2 regions of the Kitasatospora sp. NPDC001540 genome follow, and region 2 is predicted to be linked to the other one. Evidence: riboswitches for the same ligand, from Rfam matches in the RefSeq annotation. Region 2 holds a riboswitch; the other holds the start of a gene.

Region 1 (7,419 bases), on a different contig from region 2:
GGGGTGCACTCGGCGATGCCGATGGCGCAGGCCCGTCGGCTGTGCCCGAACGCGGCCTTCCTGACCGGCCGGTTCGACGCCTACCGGGCCAACAGCGAGATCGTCATGGGCCTGCTGCGGGAACGTTCCCCGCTGGTGGAGCCGCTCAGCCTGGACGAGGCCTTCGTCGACCTGGAGGCCGGGCCGTACGGGCCCGCGCTGGCCGCCGCGACCACGCCCGCCGAGGGGGCGCAGCTGGTGCTGGCCCTGGCCGAGGACCTGCGGGCCGACATCGTGGAGCACACCGGGCTGACCGCGTCCGTCGGCGTCGCCGGGTCGAAGCTGATGGCCAAGATCGCCTCCGAGCAGGCCAAGCCGGACGGGCTGGTGCTGATCGAGCCCGGCACCGAGCGGGGGGTGCTGGCCCCGATGCCGGTGCGCGCCCTGCCCGGGATCGGGCCCGCGACCGAACAGGCGCTGCGCCGGGCCGGGTTGACCACGGTGGCGGACCTCGCGGAGGCCGGGTTCGAGGAGTTGGTCGCCCTGCTGGGGAAGGCGCACGGCGCGGGCGTGTTCCAGATGGCGCTCGGCTGGGACGAGCGGCCGGTGGTGCCGGACCGGGACGCCAAGTCGGTGTCGGTGGAGGACACCTTCGAGGTCGACCTCGCCGACCGGGAGCGGATCCTGTACGAGATCGAGCAGTTGGCCGCGCGCTGCGTGCGGCGGCTGCGGGCGGCCGGGCGCTCCGGGCGGACGGTGGTGCTCAAGGTCCGGCGGTTCGACTTCTCCACGCTGACCCGCTCCGAGACGCTGCGCGGGCCGACGGACGACGCGGAGGTGATCGCCGCGACGGCGCGGCGGCTGGCGACGCAGGTCGACGTCACGGGCGGGGTGCGGCTGCTGGGGGTGGGCGTCGCGCAGCTCGCGGACTACACCCAGGAGGACCTGTTCGCCCAACTGGAGCGGGAGGAACGGGAGTCGGGCCCGGCGACCGTGGTCGAGGAGACGGTCGAGGAGGCGGTGGAGGTCGACCCGGCGGCCCGGCGGTGGTGGCCCGGGCAGGACGTCACGCACCGCGAGTTCGGGCCCGGCTGGGTGCAGGGCAGCGGGGTCGGGCGGGTGACGGTGCGGTTCGAGACGCCGTACTCGGGGGTGGGGCGGGTGCGGACGTTCGCGGTGGGGGACGAGGAGTTGGAGCCTTCGGGGGCGTTGCCGCTCAGGCCCCCGGCGGGCGGGGGCTGAGCGTGCGGGGCTGAGCGGGCGAGCAACGGGGAGCACCCCTCGCCGATGCCCGTGGCGAGGGGTGCTCCCCGTTGCTCGCGTGTGTCCAGGACGCGAGGGTGACGCCGTCAGGCGTCGGTCTTGGTGAGGGCCGGGGCGGCCTGCTCGACGGGGGCGGCGGGGGCGGACTTGGCCGCGCGGATGGCGAACGGGACGGCGGCGGCGACCAGGCACATCACGCCGGCCACCCAGAAGGCGTTCTGGTAGGCGTTCTCGGTGGGGAGCTGCACGGGGATCGGCAGCTTGAGGGTGTCGCCGGTGAGGATCGCGCTCATCACGGCGGTGCCGATCGCGCCGCCGACGGTGCGCAGCACGGCGTTCATGCCGTTGGCGATGCCGGACTGCTCGGCGGGGACGGCGCCGTTGATGTAGGCGGGCATCGCCGCGTAGGCGAGGCCGACGCCGAGGCCGAAGACCGCGGAGGAGAAGTAGAGGTCGAACTCGGCGCCGTGGCGCAGCGCCAGGTACGCCATCGAGACGGCGCCGAGCAGGCCGCCGAGGACCAGCGGGAGGCGGGGGCCGCGGCGGGCGATCAGCAGGGCGCCGAGCGGGGCGGCGACCATCGAGCCGATCGCGGAGGGCAGCAGCATGACGCCGGCGTGCAGGACGGTGGCGGTGAAGCCGTAGTGGGCGAGCTTCTCCGGGGTCTGCGCGAAGTTGCTGATCACCATGAACGAGCCGTACATGCCGAAGCCGATCAGCAGGCCGGAGAGGTTGGTGAAGGCGACGGCGGGGCGGGCCATCATCGACAGGTCGACCAGCGGGTGGGTGACCCTGGACTCGACGAGGACCCAGAGCAGGGCGACCACGGCCGCGACGGCGAACAGGCCGAGGGTGCGGTTGGAGGTCCAGCCCCAGTGGTTGCCCTGGCTGACGGCGACCAGCAGGGCGGAGAGCCAGCCGGCCAGGGTGAGGGCGCCGAGCGGGTCGGCGCCGCCCTCCTTGTCGACGACCGGGTCGGAGGGCACCCGCAGGACCACCAGGGCGACCGCGACCAGGCCGAAGACCAGGCCCATCCAGAAGATCGACTTGTAGCTCCAGTGCTCCAGCAGCAGGCCGGTGGCGACCAGGCCGAGGCCGGAGCCGACGCCCATCGAGGCGGAGATCGCGGCGACGCCGCCGGTGACCTTGTGCCGGGGCAGCTCGTCGCGGACGATGCTGATCGCCAGCGGCAGCACGCCGCCGCCCGCGCCCTGCAGCACCCGGGCCACCAGCAGCCAGGTGAAGGAGTGGGTGCACACGGCGAGGCCGGAACCGAGGACCAGGCCGGCCAGCGAGACCAGCAGCATGGGCTTGCGTCCGCGCAGGTCGCCGAAGCGGCCGAGCAGCGGGGTGAGGACCGCGGCGGAGAGCAGGTTGGCGGTCATCAGCCAGGTGATGCTGGAGCCCGAGACGTTCAGCTCGCGGGCCAGGCCCGGCAGGATCGGGACGACCGCGGTCTGCACCACGCTGAAGGCCAGCATGGCCAGGATCAGGGCGGGCAGGACCCGGGCGCTGGTGGGCTTGGCGGCCGTGGGGGTGGGCTGTGGTGCCTCACTCACGGGGACTCCTCCGACGGGTTGCTTCAGACAGGCGATAGTGCATGAACTTAAGTAACCATGTCGGGAAATGCTTCACCCTGTCAAATATCGATTGGTGAAGCTTTGGCAAAGCGACGGCCCCGGCCCGCCGGAGCGGACCGGGGCCGGGGTCGGGAAGCGCGGCGGGCCGTCAGGAGCGCAGCGGCTCCGGACGGGCGTGCTCCGCACTGCCGTCCGCGACGGACGCCTGGGGCTTCGCCGCGGTCGGCGACTGCGGCTGCGCGTTCCACGGCTGGCGCTGCTGCGCCCCCTCGCCGTCCCCGTCGCCGGTGGCCGCGTCGTGCACCTCCACCTGCTCGCGGCGCAGCTCCTCGCGGACCACCTCCTCCTCGGTGTACCGCTCCACCACCAGGCGCACCCGCTCGACCGGCGCCAGGTACTTGCGCACCACCGGACGCTCCTCGTGCAGCGTGACCTCCTCGACCGCCTCGGCGATCTCCTGCTCGCTCAGCGCCGCCCGCTCCGCGTCCGACACCGGGATCCGCTCCACCCGCACCCGCTCGCGCACCACCGGCACCCGGCGCTCCACCTGTTCGGTGGTCACGTACTTGCGCAGCCGGGTGGTGCCCACCGCGTGCCACTCGGTGGTGATGTCGAGCCGCTCCTCGCGGCAGGTGATCTCCATCGGCGCGGTCGGTTGCGCCCCGTCCGGGCGCTCCGCCGGGGACGACTGGTGCTGTTGCTCGTGCTGTTGGCGCTGCTGGGTCGCCGGTTCGGTCCGGGTCGCGGCGAAGGCCGTCGGTGCGGCGGCCGCGGTGGCGGCGGGAGCGGGTGCCGGGGCGGGAGCGGAGGCGACGGTGCCGAAGTCGCGGTCCGCCGCGGGCTCCTGGCGCGGGTGCTCCTTCGCGGCCGCACCCGCGGCCGCCGCCGTTCCGGTCGCAGCCTCTGCCGCCTTCGCCGCGGGGCCCGAACCGGCGTTGCCGCCGCTGTCCAGCCCGTAGTAGCGGTACAGCTGCAACTCCTGGGCCGGGGAGAGGTGCTGGCCCACGCCGAAGTCCGGTGACTCCCTGATCAGCGACTTGTCGTACGGGACGCGCAACTCGTCGCCCGCGAACTCGCTGGTGGTCAGCGGGACGAAGGCGTCCCGGCCGAAGATCCCCGTGCGGACGGCCGCCCACTCCGGCTCGCCGGTGGCGTCGTCCAGGTACACCTCGTCGACCGTGCCGATCTTGTCACCGTTCCGGTCGACCGCCTTGTGTCCGATCAGGTCGCGCGGATCGATATCGGTCTGCACGCTGTCCTCCAGTCCTGCTGCTCCTCAGGGTCTGTTGCGGGCGGCGGCCGGAGGAGCGTGCCGGGCCGCCACTTCACACCAAAGGGCACGTAACGGACGGCGGCACCCCGGAAGCCGCCGTCCGGGGCAGATCACAGGGCCGTACCGGTGATCGGAAGGGCCCGCGCTGGTAACCTCGGAGGCGACCGCCGAGCCCGCTCGGGAGAGTCCCGACCCCGCTGGACGGGGGTGCGGGACGCCGAAGGAGCAACCCCTCCCCGGAATCTCTCAGGCATCCGTACCGAGCGAGAACAGGTCACTCTGGAAAGCAGGGCAGGACCGTCGGCACCGGAGCCGGTCGGACCCGCCCTCGCCGACGGTGCAAGCCGTGCGGGCCCCGCCCGGACGCGTGAAGCTCTCAGGTACCGATGACAGAGGGGGAGGCTGACGGGTTCGCCCGCCCGCCCGGCTTCCACGGCAGTCGGTCGGCGTGCGTACCACCGCCGGTCCGCGACCAGGAGGCCCGACCCCCATGAACGCCCAGCCGACGCTCAGCGACCTTGAGCAGGCCAGCCCCTTCGAGCACCGCCACATCGGCCCCGACAGCGACGCCCAGCAGAAGATGCTGGCCCAGGTCGGCTACGCCTCCCTGGACGAACTGTCCGACGCCGCCGTCCCCGACGCCATCCGCAGCCTCACCGCGCTCGGCCTGCCCGCCGGGCGCAGCGAGGCCCAGGTGCTCGCCGAACTGCGCGAGCTGGCCGGCCGCAACCAGGTCCTCACCTCGATGATCGGCCTCGGCTACTACGGCACCTTCACCCCGCCGGTGATCCTGCGCAACGTGCTGGAGAACCCGGCCTGGTACACCGCCTACACCCCGTACCAGCCGGAGATCTCGCAGGGCCGCCTGGAGGCGCTGCTCAACTTCCAGACCGTGGTCGCCGACCTGACCGGCCTGGACACCTCCGGCTCCTCGCTGCTCGACGAGGGCACCGCCGCAGCCGAGGCGATGGCGCTGGCCCGGCGCGTCACCAAGAACAAGGCCGGGGTCTTCCTGGTCGACGCGGACACCCTGCCGCAGACCCTCGCCGTGATCGAGACCCGCGCCGAACCGACCGGCGTCGAGGTCGTCACCGCCGACCTGTCCGACGGCATCCCCGCCGAGATCGCCGAGCGCGGCGTCTTCGGCGTGCTGCTCCAGTACCCGGGCGCCTCCGGCGCGGTGCGGGACCTGAAGGCCGTCATCGAGCAGGCCCACGGGCTCGGCGCCGTCGTCGCCGTCGCCGCCGACCTGCTCGCCCTCACCCTGCTGCGCTCGCCCGGCGAGCTCGGCGCCGACATCGCCTGCGGCACCTCGCAGCGCTTCGGCGTCCCGATGGGCTTCGGCGGCCCGCACGCCGGCTACCTGGCCGTCCGCGCCGAGTACGCCCGCAACCTGCCCGGCCGCCTGGTCGGCGTCTCCGTCGACGCCGACGGCAACCGCGCCTACCGGCTCGCCCTGCAGACCCGCGAGCAGCACATCCGCCGCGAGAAGGCCACCTCCAACATCTGCACCGCGCAGGTGCTGCTCGCCGTGATGGCCTCCATGTACGCCGTCTACCACGGCCCCGACGGCCTCGCCGACATCGCCCGCCGCACCCACCGCTACGCCGCCGCGCTCGCCGCGGGCCTGCGCGCGGGCGGCGTCGAACTCGCCCACGAGGCGTTCTTCGACACCGTGACCGCCGTCGTCCCGGGCCGGGCCGACGAGGTCGTGGCCGCGGCGCTGGCCGGTGGCGTCAACGTGCACAAGGTCGACGGCGACCGGGTGTCGGTCTCCTGCGACGAGACCACCACCCGCGCGCACCTGGCGGCCGTGTTCGCCGCGTTCGGCGTCGAGGCGCAGATCGCCGAGGACGCGGACGCGCTGCCCGCCGAACTGCTGCGCGAGGACGAGTACCTCACCCACCCGGTCTTCCACAGCCACCGCTCCGAGACCGCGATGCTGCGCTACCTGCGCCGCCTCTCCGACCGCGACTACGCGCTCGACCGCGGCATGATCCCGCTGGGCTCCTGCACCATGAAGCTCAACGCGACCACCGAGATGGAGCCGGTCACCTGGCCCGAGTTCGGGCAGCTGCACCCGTTCGCGCCGGTCGAGCAGGCCGAGGGCTACCTGACGCTGATCCGCGAGCTGGAGCAGCAGCTGGTCGAGGTCACCGGCTACGACGCGGTGTCGATCCAGCCGAACGCGGGCTCGCAGGGCGAGCTGGCCGGTCTGCTGGCGGTGCGGGCGTACCACCGGGCGAACGGGGACACCCAGCGCGACGTCTGCCTGATCCCGTCCTCCGCGCACGGCACCAACGCGGCCTCGGCGGCGATGGCCGGCATGCGGGTCGTCGTGGTCAAGACGCTCGCCGACGGCGACGTGGACGTCGACGACCTGAAGGCGAAGATCGAGCAGCACCGCGAGCAGCTCGCCGTGCTGATGGTCACCTACCCGTCCACCCACGGCGTGTTCGAGACCGAGATCACCCGGATCTGCGCCCTCGTCCACGAGGCCGGCGGCCAGGTGTACGTCGACGGCGCCAACCTCAACGCGCTGGTCGGCCTGGCCAAGCCCGGCAAGTTCGGGGCGGACGTCTCGCACCTCAACCTGCACAAGACCTTCTGCATCCCGCACGGCGGCGGCGGCCCCGGCGTCGGCCCGGTCGCGGTGCGCGAGCACCTCGCGCCGTACCTGCCCAACCACCCGCTGCAGGCCGAGGCCGGACCGGCGACCGGCGTCGGACCGATCTCGGCCGCGCCCTGGGGCTCGGCGGCGATCCTGCCGATCTCCTGGGCGTACGTCCGGCTGATGGGCGGCGAGGGGCTCAAGCGCGCCACCCAGGTGGCGGTGCTGAACGCCAACTACATCGCCAAGCGGCTCGCCCCGCACTACCCCGTGCTCTACACCGGGCCCGGCGGGCTGGTCGCGCACGAGTGCATCATCGACCTGCGGCCGCTCAGCAAGGAGACCGGCGTCAGCGTCGACGACATCGCCAAGCGGCTCATCGACTACGGCTTCCACGCGCCGACCATGTCGTTCCCGGTCGCCGGGACGCTGATGATCGAGCCGACCGAGTCCGAGGACCTGCACGAGATCGACCGCTTCTGCGAGGCGATGATCGCGATCCGCGGCGAGATCGAGAAGGTCGGGGCGGGCGAGTGGGCCGCCGACGACAACCCGCTGCGCAACGCCCCGCACACCGCGTCGATGCTGGCCGGTGAGTGGACGCACCCGTACAGCCGCGAGGAGGCGGTCTTCCCGGCGGGGGTCAACCCGGCGGACAAGTACTGGCCCGCGGTGCGACGGATCGACGGCGCGTACGGGGACCGGAACCTGGT
Region 2 (7,419 bases):
GACGCCGGACCCGAGGTCTCGGTGGGTGTGGTCATGAGTCAGTTCGTTCCCCTCGCCGACGGTGGCCGGCCCACGGAGTCGCGTGCGGTGCGGAGGTGCAGAGCGGTTCGGTGGTGCCGGGTGCCGGTGCGGCGGTGCAGAAGTGCGTTGAGCAAGCAGGGCGTTGCTGGTGGTGCCGGGTTTCCTCCGGACGGCCCTCCGGTCAGGGGGGCGCCCGGGACGGCGACGATCCCGGGCGGGACGCCTCCGACGTGCACGGTGCGGACGCACGAGATGAGCATCGTGCGGTTCATGCGGTGGCCGGGGCGCGTTCACCTTCGTGAGGATCGACTCGCACCCCGCATTGCGCAGCACTCTCTGTCATGGGAAGTGCCCGGCGGAAGACCCTCATGCCGAAGGATGCCCAACTGTGATCTGTCGGCATGCACTTCCGTTGCGCACGCATATCGCTCTTCACACGGCTGTTACATGTCCGTCAAGGGGTACGCTGACGACACCCCGCCACTGGCGGGAAAACGCCAGTTGGCGCCGGGGGTTGCGCGCGTAGATCACGGGGTGGCAAGAGCTGGCAAAAAACCCCCGCCGACCCTGGGGAAAGGGCGGGACGGGGGTTTTTCGGCAGTGCGTCAGGGTAGGTTCAACGGCCCGGGTAGCCCGGCCAGGGGGCCTGCGGCCAGCCCTGGGCGGGCCCGGCGGGCGGTTGCGCTGCGTAACCGAAGCCGGTCGGGTGGGCCTGCGGGGGGCCCTGCCGGTCGAAGAACGGGCGGGCGTTGGCCCACATCCACATCGCCACCGGGTCGTACTCGTCCGCCATCATCACGGTGGACACCCCGGGCCCGTCGGGCGCCTGCGCGGCGGCCCGCTGCACCAGCGCCCGGGCCGCCTCCACCGACGGCGGGGAGGCGTCGTACAGGTCGAGCCCGATCGCCAGGTACGCCTCGCCCAGCGCCGGCTGCACCCAGGCCCGCCGCAGCGAGCGCAGCGGGCGCACCTCGCCCGCCTGCTGCTCCAGCACGGCGAAGAACGGGGAGGCCTGCACGGCGGGTTCGGAGATCCGCAGCGGGCCGGCCGGCAGCCGGTCCAGGCCGAGCGCGATCCGCCGCAGGTCGGCCCAGGGCACGCCGACGCCGCCACCGGGGCGGTGCGGGTCCAGCCACAGGCCCCAGCGCGAGCGGTAGAGCGCGGCGGCGATCTCCGGGCCGGAGACCACCTCGTGGGCCCGCGTCCAGCCGCTGGCCGCCAACTGGGCCGGGGAGGTGGCGCAGGGCGCGTAGCCGTGCCCGCCGACGTCCATGTTCCCGTACTGGGCGTCCGGGCTGCCGGGGCTGCCGTGCCACAGCAGCATCCAGACCTGCCCGCCGGCCAGCGCGCGCAGCAGGCCCTCGTACGCCTCCCAGCGCTCCGGTGCGACCGCTGCGAGGGCGTGCTCGACCGCCCCCGGGTCGCCGGCTGCTCCCGTCACGTCGCCGCCCTACTCTCTCGTCCGCTCGCCACCGTGCTCCGGTGTGCCGGGGCAACCCTATGGGGCGCACCCGACGGCCGTCATGCCGCCGTACCGCGTGCGGCCGAGGAGCGGGCCCGAGCGGCCGTCACGGACGCACGTAGAAGGGCTGTACCCGCCCCAGCAGCCAGTCCACCACCGGATCGGCGACCAGGTCGAGCAGCACCAGGTGGACGCCCCAGGCGGGCGGCGCGGTTCCCAGCGCCCGGCCCAGCGCGGTGTTCACCTCGACCGGGTCGGCGGGGGCCACCGGGTCGAGCTGGACGCCGACGTACAGCAGGGTCGGCTCGCCCTCCACCCGGGCCAGCGCCCGACGGGCCGTCAACACCCCCGGCAGCGCGACGAGTTCGCTGGTCGCGGCGGCCAGGAAGGCGAACGGCTCCTGGTGCGGCTCGGGCTCCTTGAGCGCCACCCGGGCGCCCTCGGTGACGCCCCGCGCCTCCCACTCCTCGCCGCGCGGCCCGCGCCGCAGCTCGCCGACGCCCTCCGGCGGCACCGGGATGCCCACCGGCGCCTCCGGGTTGACCGCGATGCCGATGCCCAGCGGCAGCCCGCGGGCGAACTCCCACATCGGGGCGATCGCGAACGGGATGCCCGGGCAGTGCTGCAGGTACTGCTCCTGCGAGGAGTACACCGGCACGTACGGCGCCCCGGCCAGCTCCAGCGTCGGCAGGTCGAGCGCCTCGGCGTCCGGGGTGGTGCCGGAGGGCAGCGGGATCCACACCTGGCTGCGGGCCAGCACCTCGATCACCCGGGGCGTCGCGCCCGGATCGCCGAGCGCGGCGGTCAGCACCCGCTCCAGCTCGTTGACCGGCCAGGCCCCGCCCTCCGGAACCCCGCCCAGCGGGAACCCCATGTCGCCCCTCCACGTCCGCAGTTGCGATCAGGTTAGCGGCGCGCGGGGGCGTCCCGGTGCGCCGACGGCCGGACCCCTCTCCCACGAGTGGGCCCCGGCGTGCCATGATGGGCCCGCCCAAACTTCATACCGGCCGCTCGAACCCGCGCGGGAGAGCCGGAACGGCCTGCTCAGGCCGCGACCGGCGCCGAAGGAGCAAGTCCTCCCCGGAATCTCTCAGGCACCCCTACCGCCCGGGCTAGGCAGATCTGGAAAGTGGACACGGCCGCGCCGTGCGCCCACCCACGGTGCAAGCCGCCATCCTGTTCAGGAGGCGGCGAAGCTCTCAGGTTCGACGACAGATGGGGGAGATTCGCCCCAGCCTGCCCGTTTCCAGATCCCGGGAGTCCCGTCGTGTCCCTCCGCCTGACCGCGCTCGACGCGCTGCACCGCTCGCTCGGCGCCACCATGACCGACTTCGCGGGCTGGGACATGCCGCTGCGCTACGGCAGCGAGCGCGAGGAGCACCTCGCCGTCCGCACCCGGGCCGGCCTGTTCGACCTCTCGCACATGGGCGAGATCACCGTCTCCGGCCCGCAGGCGGGCGAGTTGCTCGACCACGCGCTGGTCGGCTTCATCTCCGCGCTCGGCGTGCTGCGCGCCCGCTACACCATGATCTGCCGCGAGGACGGCGGCATCCTGGACGACCTGATCGTCTACCGCACCGCCGAGGACGAGTACCTGGTGGTCGCCAACGCCTCCAACGCCCAGGTCGTGCTGGACGCGCTGACCGAGCGCGCGGCGGGCTTCGACGCCACCGTCCGCGACGACCGCGACGCCTACGCGCTGCTCGCCGTCCAGGGCCCGGAGGCGAACGGCATCCTGGCCAAGCTGACCGACGCCGACCTGCCCGGCCTCAAGTACTACGCCCTGCTGCCCGCCACGGTGGCCGACCGCCGGGTCTGGCTGGCCCGCACCGGCTACACCGGCGAGGACGGCTTCGAGGTGTTCTGCGCCCCCGCCGACGCCGAGCACCTGTGGACGGCGCTGACCGGGGCGGGCACCGCCGAGGGCCTGGTCCCGTGCGGCCTGTCCTGCCGCGACACGCTGCGCCTGGAGGCGGGCATGCCGCTGTACGGGCACGAGCTGTCGACCGAGCTGACCCCGTTCGACGCGGGCCTGGGCCGGGTGGTGCGCTTCGACAAGACCACCAACGACGGCGCCTTCGTCGGCCGCAAGGCGCTGGAGGAGGCCGCGGCGCAGGCCGAGTCCAACCCGCCGCGCAAGCTGGTCGGCCTGGTCTCCGAGGGCAAGCGCGTCCCGCGCGCCGAGTACGCGGTGGTGGACGCCGAGGGCGCCGTGATCGGCCGGATCACCTCCGGCGCGCCGTCCCCGACGCTGGGCAGGCCGATCGCCATCGCGTACGTGGACGCCGTCCACGCCGAGCCCGGCACCGCCGTCGCGGTGGACGTGCGCGGCAAGGCCGAGCCGGTCGAGGTCGTCGCGCTGCCGTTCTACAAGCGCGCCCGCTGACCCCGCACCTCCCCCGAGCAGTCCTCCTCCGGTTCGTCCGCCCAGCGGACGGCCGCGCCCTCCCCTCCCGCGATCCTGGAGAATGACGCCATGAGCAACCCCACGCACCTGCAGTACACCAAGGAGCACGAGTGGCTGACCGCCGCCGTGGACGGGGTGTCGACGGTCGGCATCACCGCGCACGCGGCCGACGCCCTCGGCGACATCGTCTACGTCCAGCTCCCGGCGGTGGGCGACACCGTCACCGCGGGTGAGACCTGTGGCGAGCTTGAGTCCACCAAGTCGGTCAGCGACCTCTTCTCCCCCGCCACCGGCGAGGTCACCGAGGTCAACCAGGCCGTCATCGACGAGCCGGCCCTGGTCAACTCGGAGCCCTTCGAGGGCGGTTGGCTGTTCAAGGTCCGGGTCGAGGCGACCGACGAGCTGCTCGACGCCGACGGCTACACCGCCTTCACCGGCGCCTGACCGGGAGACCCCCCTGATGACGGTTCTCAACCAGTCCCTGCACGCGCTCGACCCGGAGATCGCCGCCGCGGTCGACGCCGAGCTGCACCGCCAGCAGACCACCCTGGAAATGATCGCCTCCGAGAACTTCGCCCCGGTGGCGGTCATGGAGGCCCAGGGCTCGGTGCTCACCAACAAGTACGCCGAGGGCTACCCCGGCCGCCGCTACTACGGCGGCTGCGAGCACGTCGACGTGGTCGAGCAGATCGCCATCGACCGGATCAAGGAGCTGTTCGGCGCCGAGCACGCCAACGTGCAGCCGCACTCCGGCGCGCAGGCGAACGCCGCGGCGATGTTCGCGCTGATCCAGCCGGGCGACACCATCCTGGGCCTGAACCTGGCCCACGGCGGTCACCTGACCCACGGCATGAAGATCAACTTCTCCGGCAAGCTCTACAACGTGGTCGCCTACCACGTGGACGAGAAGTCCGGCCAGGTCGACATGGCCGAGGTCGAGCGCCTCGCCAAGGAGCACCGGCCGAAGCTGATCATCGCGGGCTGGTCCGCCTACCCCCGCCAGCTGGACTTCGCCGAGTTCCGCCGGGTCGCGGACGAGGTCGGCGCCCTGCTGATGGTCGACATGGCGCACTTCGCCGGCCTGGTCGCCGCCGGTCTGCACCCCTCCCCGGTGCCGTACGCGGACGTGGTCACCACCACCACCCACAAGACCCTGGGCGGCCCGCGCGGCGGCGTCATCCTCTCCAAGGCCGAGCACGCCAAGAAGATCAACTCCGCGGTCTTCCCCGGCCAGCAGGGCGGCCCGCTGGAGCACGTGATCGCCGCCAAGGCCGTCGCGTTCAAGGTCGCGGCCTCCGAGGAGTTCAAGGAGCGCCAGCGCCGCACCCTGGAGGGCGCGAAGATCCTCGCCGAGCGCCTGCTCCAGGACGACGTGACCTCCTCCGGCGTCTCCGTGCTGTCCGGCGGCACCGACGTCCACCTGGTCCTGGTCGACCTGCGCAACAGCGAGCTCAACGGCCAGGACGCCGAGGACCGCCTGCACGAGGTCGGCATCACGGTCAACCGCAACGCCGTCCCGAACGACCCGCGTCCGCCGATGGTCACCTCAGGCCTGCGCATCGGCACCCCGGCGCTGGCCACCCGCGGCTTCGGCGCCGAGGACTTCCGCGAGGTCGCCGACGTCATCGCCGAGGCCCTCAAGCCCGGCTTCGACGAGGCGAAGGCCGAGGCCCTCAAGGCCCGGGTGAGCGCGCTCGCCGCCAAGCACCCGCTCTACCCCGAGCTGTAAGCAGCACCCCGCTCGTTCCGGCCGCCCGACCGGCGGCCCGCCCGAGCTTTCCCGGGGCACCGCGCACACTGGAAGACGTGCGCGCGGTGCCCCGTCCCATGCCGCGCCCCGTCCACGAGACGGGACCCAGCACCACCACGAGACCGGACAAGGACGTCACCCCGTGGCCATCAGCGTCTTCGACCTCTTCTCCATCGGCATCGGCCCCTCCTCCTCGCACACCGTCGGCCCGATGCGCGCCGCCCGGATGTTCGCCCGTCGGCTGGGCTCCGAGGGCCTGCTGGAGCGGGTCGCCACCGTCCGGGCCGAGCTGTACGGCTCCCTCGGCGCCACCGGCCACGGCCACGGCACCCCCAAGGCCGTCCTGCTCGGCCTGGAGGGCCACTCCCCCCGCACGGTCGACGTCGACCGCGCCGACCTCGACGTCGAACGCGTCCGCGCCGAGAAGCGGCTCAGCCTGCTCGGCCGCCACGAGATCCCCTTCGACCCCGACCACGACCTCGTCCTGCACCGCCGCAAGGCCCTCCCGTACCACGCCAACGGCATGGCCCTGTGGGCGTACGACGCCTCCGGCGAGGTGCTGCTGGAGAAGACCTACTACTCGGTCGGCGGCGGCTTCGTGGTCGACGAGGACGCCATCGGCGAGGCCCGGGTCAAGCCCGACGACACCGTCCTGCGCCACCCCTTCCGCACCGGCGAGGAACTGCTGCGCCTCACCCGGGAGACCGGCCTGTCCATCTCCGGCCTGATGCTGGAGAACGAGAAGGCCTGGCGCACCGAGGCCGAGATCCGGGCCGGACTGCTGGAGATCTGGGCCGTCATGAAGGAGTGCGTCGCCGCGGGCATGGCCCGCGAGGGCATCCTCCCCGGCGGCCTCAAGGTCCGCCGCCGCGCCGCCAGCGCCGCCCGCGCCCTGCGCGCCGAGGGCGTCGGCCCGGGCAACGCGATGGAGTGGGTCACCCTCTACGCGATGGCCGTCAACGAGGAGAACGCCTCCGGCCGCCGCGTCGTCACCGCCCCCACCAACGGCGCCGCGGGCATCATCCCCGCCGTCCTGCACTACTACCTGAACTTCATCCCCGGCGCGGACGAGGACGGCATCGTCCGCTTCCTGCTCGCCGCGGGCGCGATCGGCATGCTCTTCAAGGAGAACGCCTCCATCTCCGGCGCCGAGGTCGGCTGCCAGGGCGAGGTAGGCTCCGCCTGCTCGATGGCCGCGGGCGGCCTCGCCGAGGTCCTCGGCGGCAGCCCCGAACAGGTCGAGAACGCCGCCGAGATCGGCATCGAGCACAACCTCGGCCTCACCTGCGACCCGGTCGGCGGCCTGGTCCAGATCCCCTGCATCGAACGCAACGGCATGGCCTCCGTGAAGGCCGTCACCGCCGCCCGGATGGCCCTGCGCGGCGACGGGCGGCACCACGTGTCGCTCGACAAGGCGATCAAGACCATGAAGGAGACCGGTGCCGACATGAAGGTCAAGTACAAGGAGACCTCGCGCGGCGGCCTCGCCGTGAACGTCATCGAGTGCTGAGGCGCCTGCGGCGCACCCCCGGAAACGGTACGGGGCCCCTGTCCGCGGTTGTTCGCGGTCCGGGGCCCCTGTGCGTCATCCGGGGGCCAAGGGGGTGCGTGCCCACCGGATGGGGAGTGCCGGGTTGTGCTGCCCGACTTGCATGACTATCGCACGCTATGGGCGGGGGGACAAAATCGAAACCAAGGCGTGTGGCTCAGTTCACCTTCGGATGCCAGGCAGCGGCGGAGAGGTGGGGTCAGACGGCGGCGGCGGCCCGTTCGCGGATC

The links. A riboswitch is a leader RNA that binds a small molecule or an ion and turns the genes downstream of it on or off. The one in region 2 is predicted to bind glycine.
Region 1: another riboswitch for glycine. It lies ahead of gcvP (aminomethyl-transferring glycine dehydrogenase); the one in region 2 lies ahead of gcvT (glycine cleavage system aminomethyltransferase GcvT).

What each region holds. Positions count from the first base shown of each region.
Region 1 is NZ_JBIAVO010000015.1:6,942-14,360, forward strand. It holds gene ACFY00_RS19030 (DNA polymerase IV) at 1-1,221, shown strand, start outside; gene ACFY00_RS19035 (MFS transporter) at 1,329-2,801, opposite strand; gene ACFY00_RS19040 (PRC and DUF2382 domain-containing protein) at 2,971-4,074, opposite strand; glycine riboswitch at 4,264-4,367, shown strand; gene gcvP (aminomethyl-transferring glycine dehydrogenase) at 4,586-7,419, shown strand, end outside.
Region 2 is NZ_JBIAVO010000004.1:33,731-41,149, forward strand. It holds gene ACFY00_RS07050 (ABC transporter permease) at 1-35, opposite strand, end outside; gene ACFY00_RS07055 (enhanced serine sensitivity protein SseB C-terminal domain-containing protein) at 638-1,462, opposite strand; gene ACFY00_RS07060 (enhanced serine sensitivity protein SseB) at 1,590-2,357, opposite strand; glycine riboswitch at 2,496-2,599, shown strand; gene gcvT (glycine cleavage system aminomethyltransferase GcvT) at 2,751-3,869, shown strand; gene gcvH (glycine cleavage system protein GcvH) at 3,960-4,334, shown strand; gene glyA (serine hydroxymethyltransferase) at 4,351-5,619, shown strand; gene ACFY00_RS07080 (L-serine ammonia-lyase) at 5,783-7,150, shown strand; gene ACFY00_RS07085 (ATP-binding protein) at 7,389-7,419, opposite strand, start outside.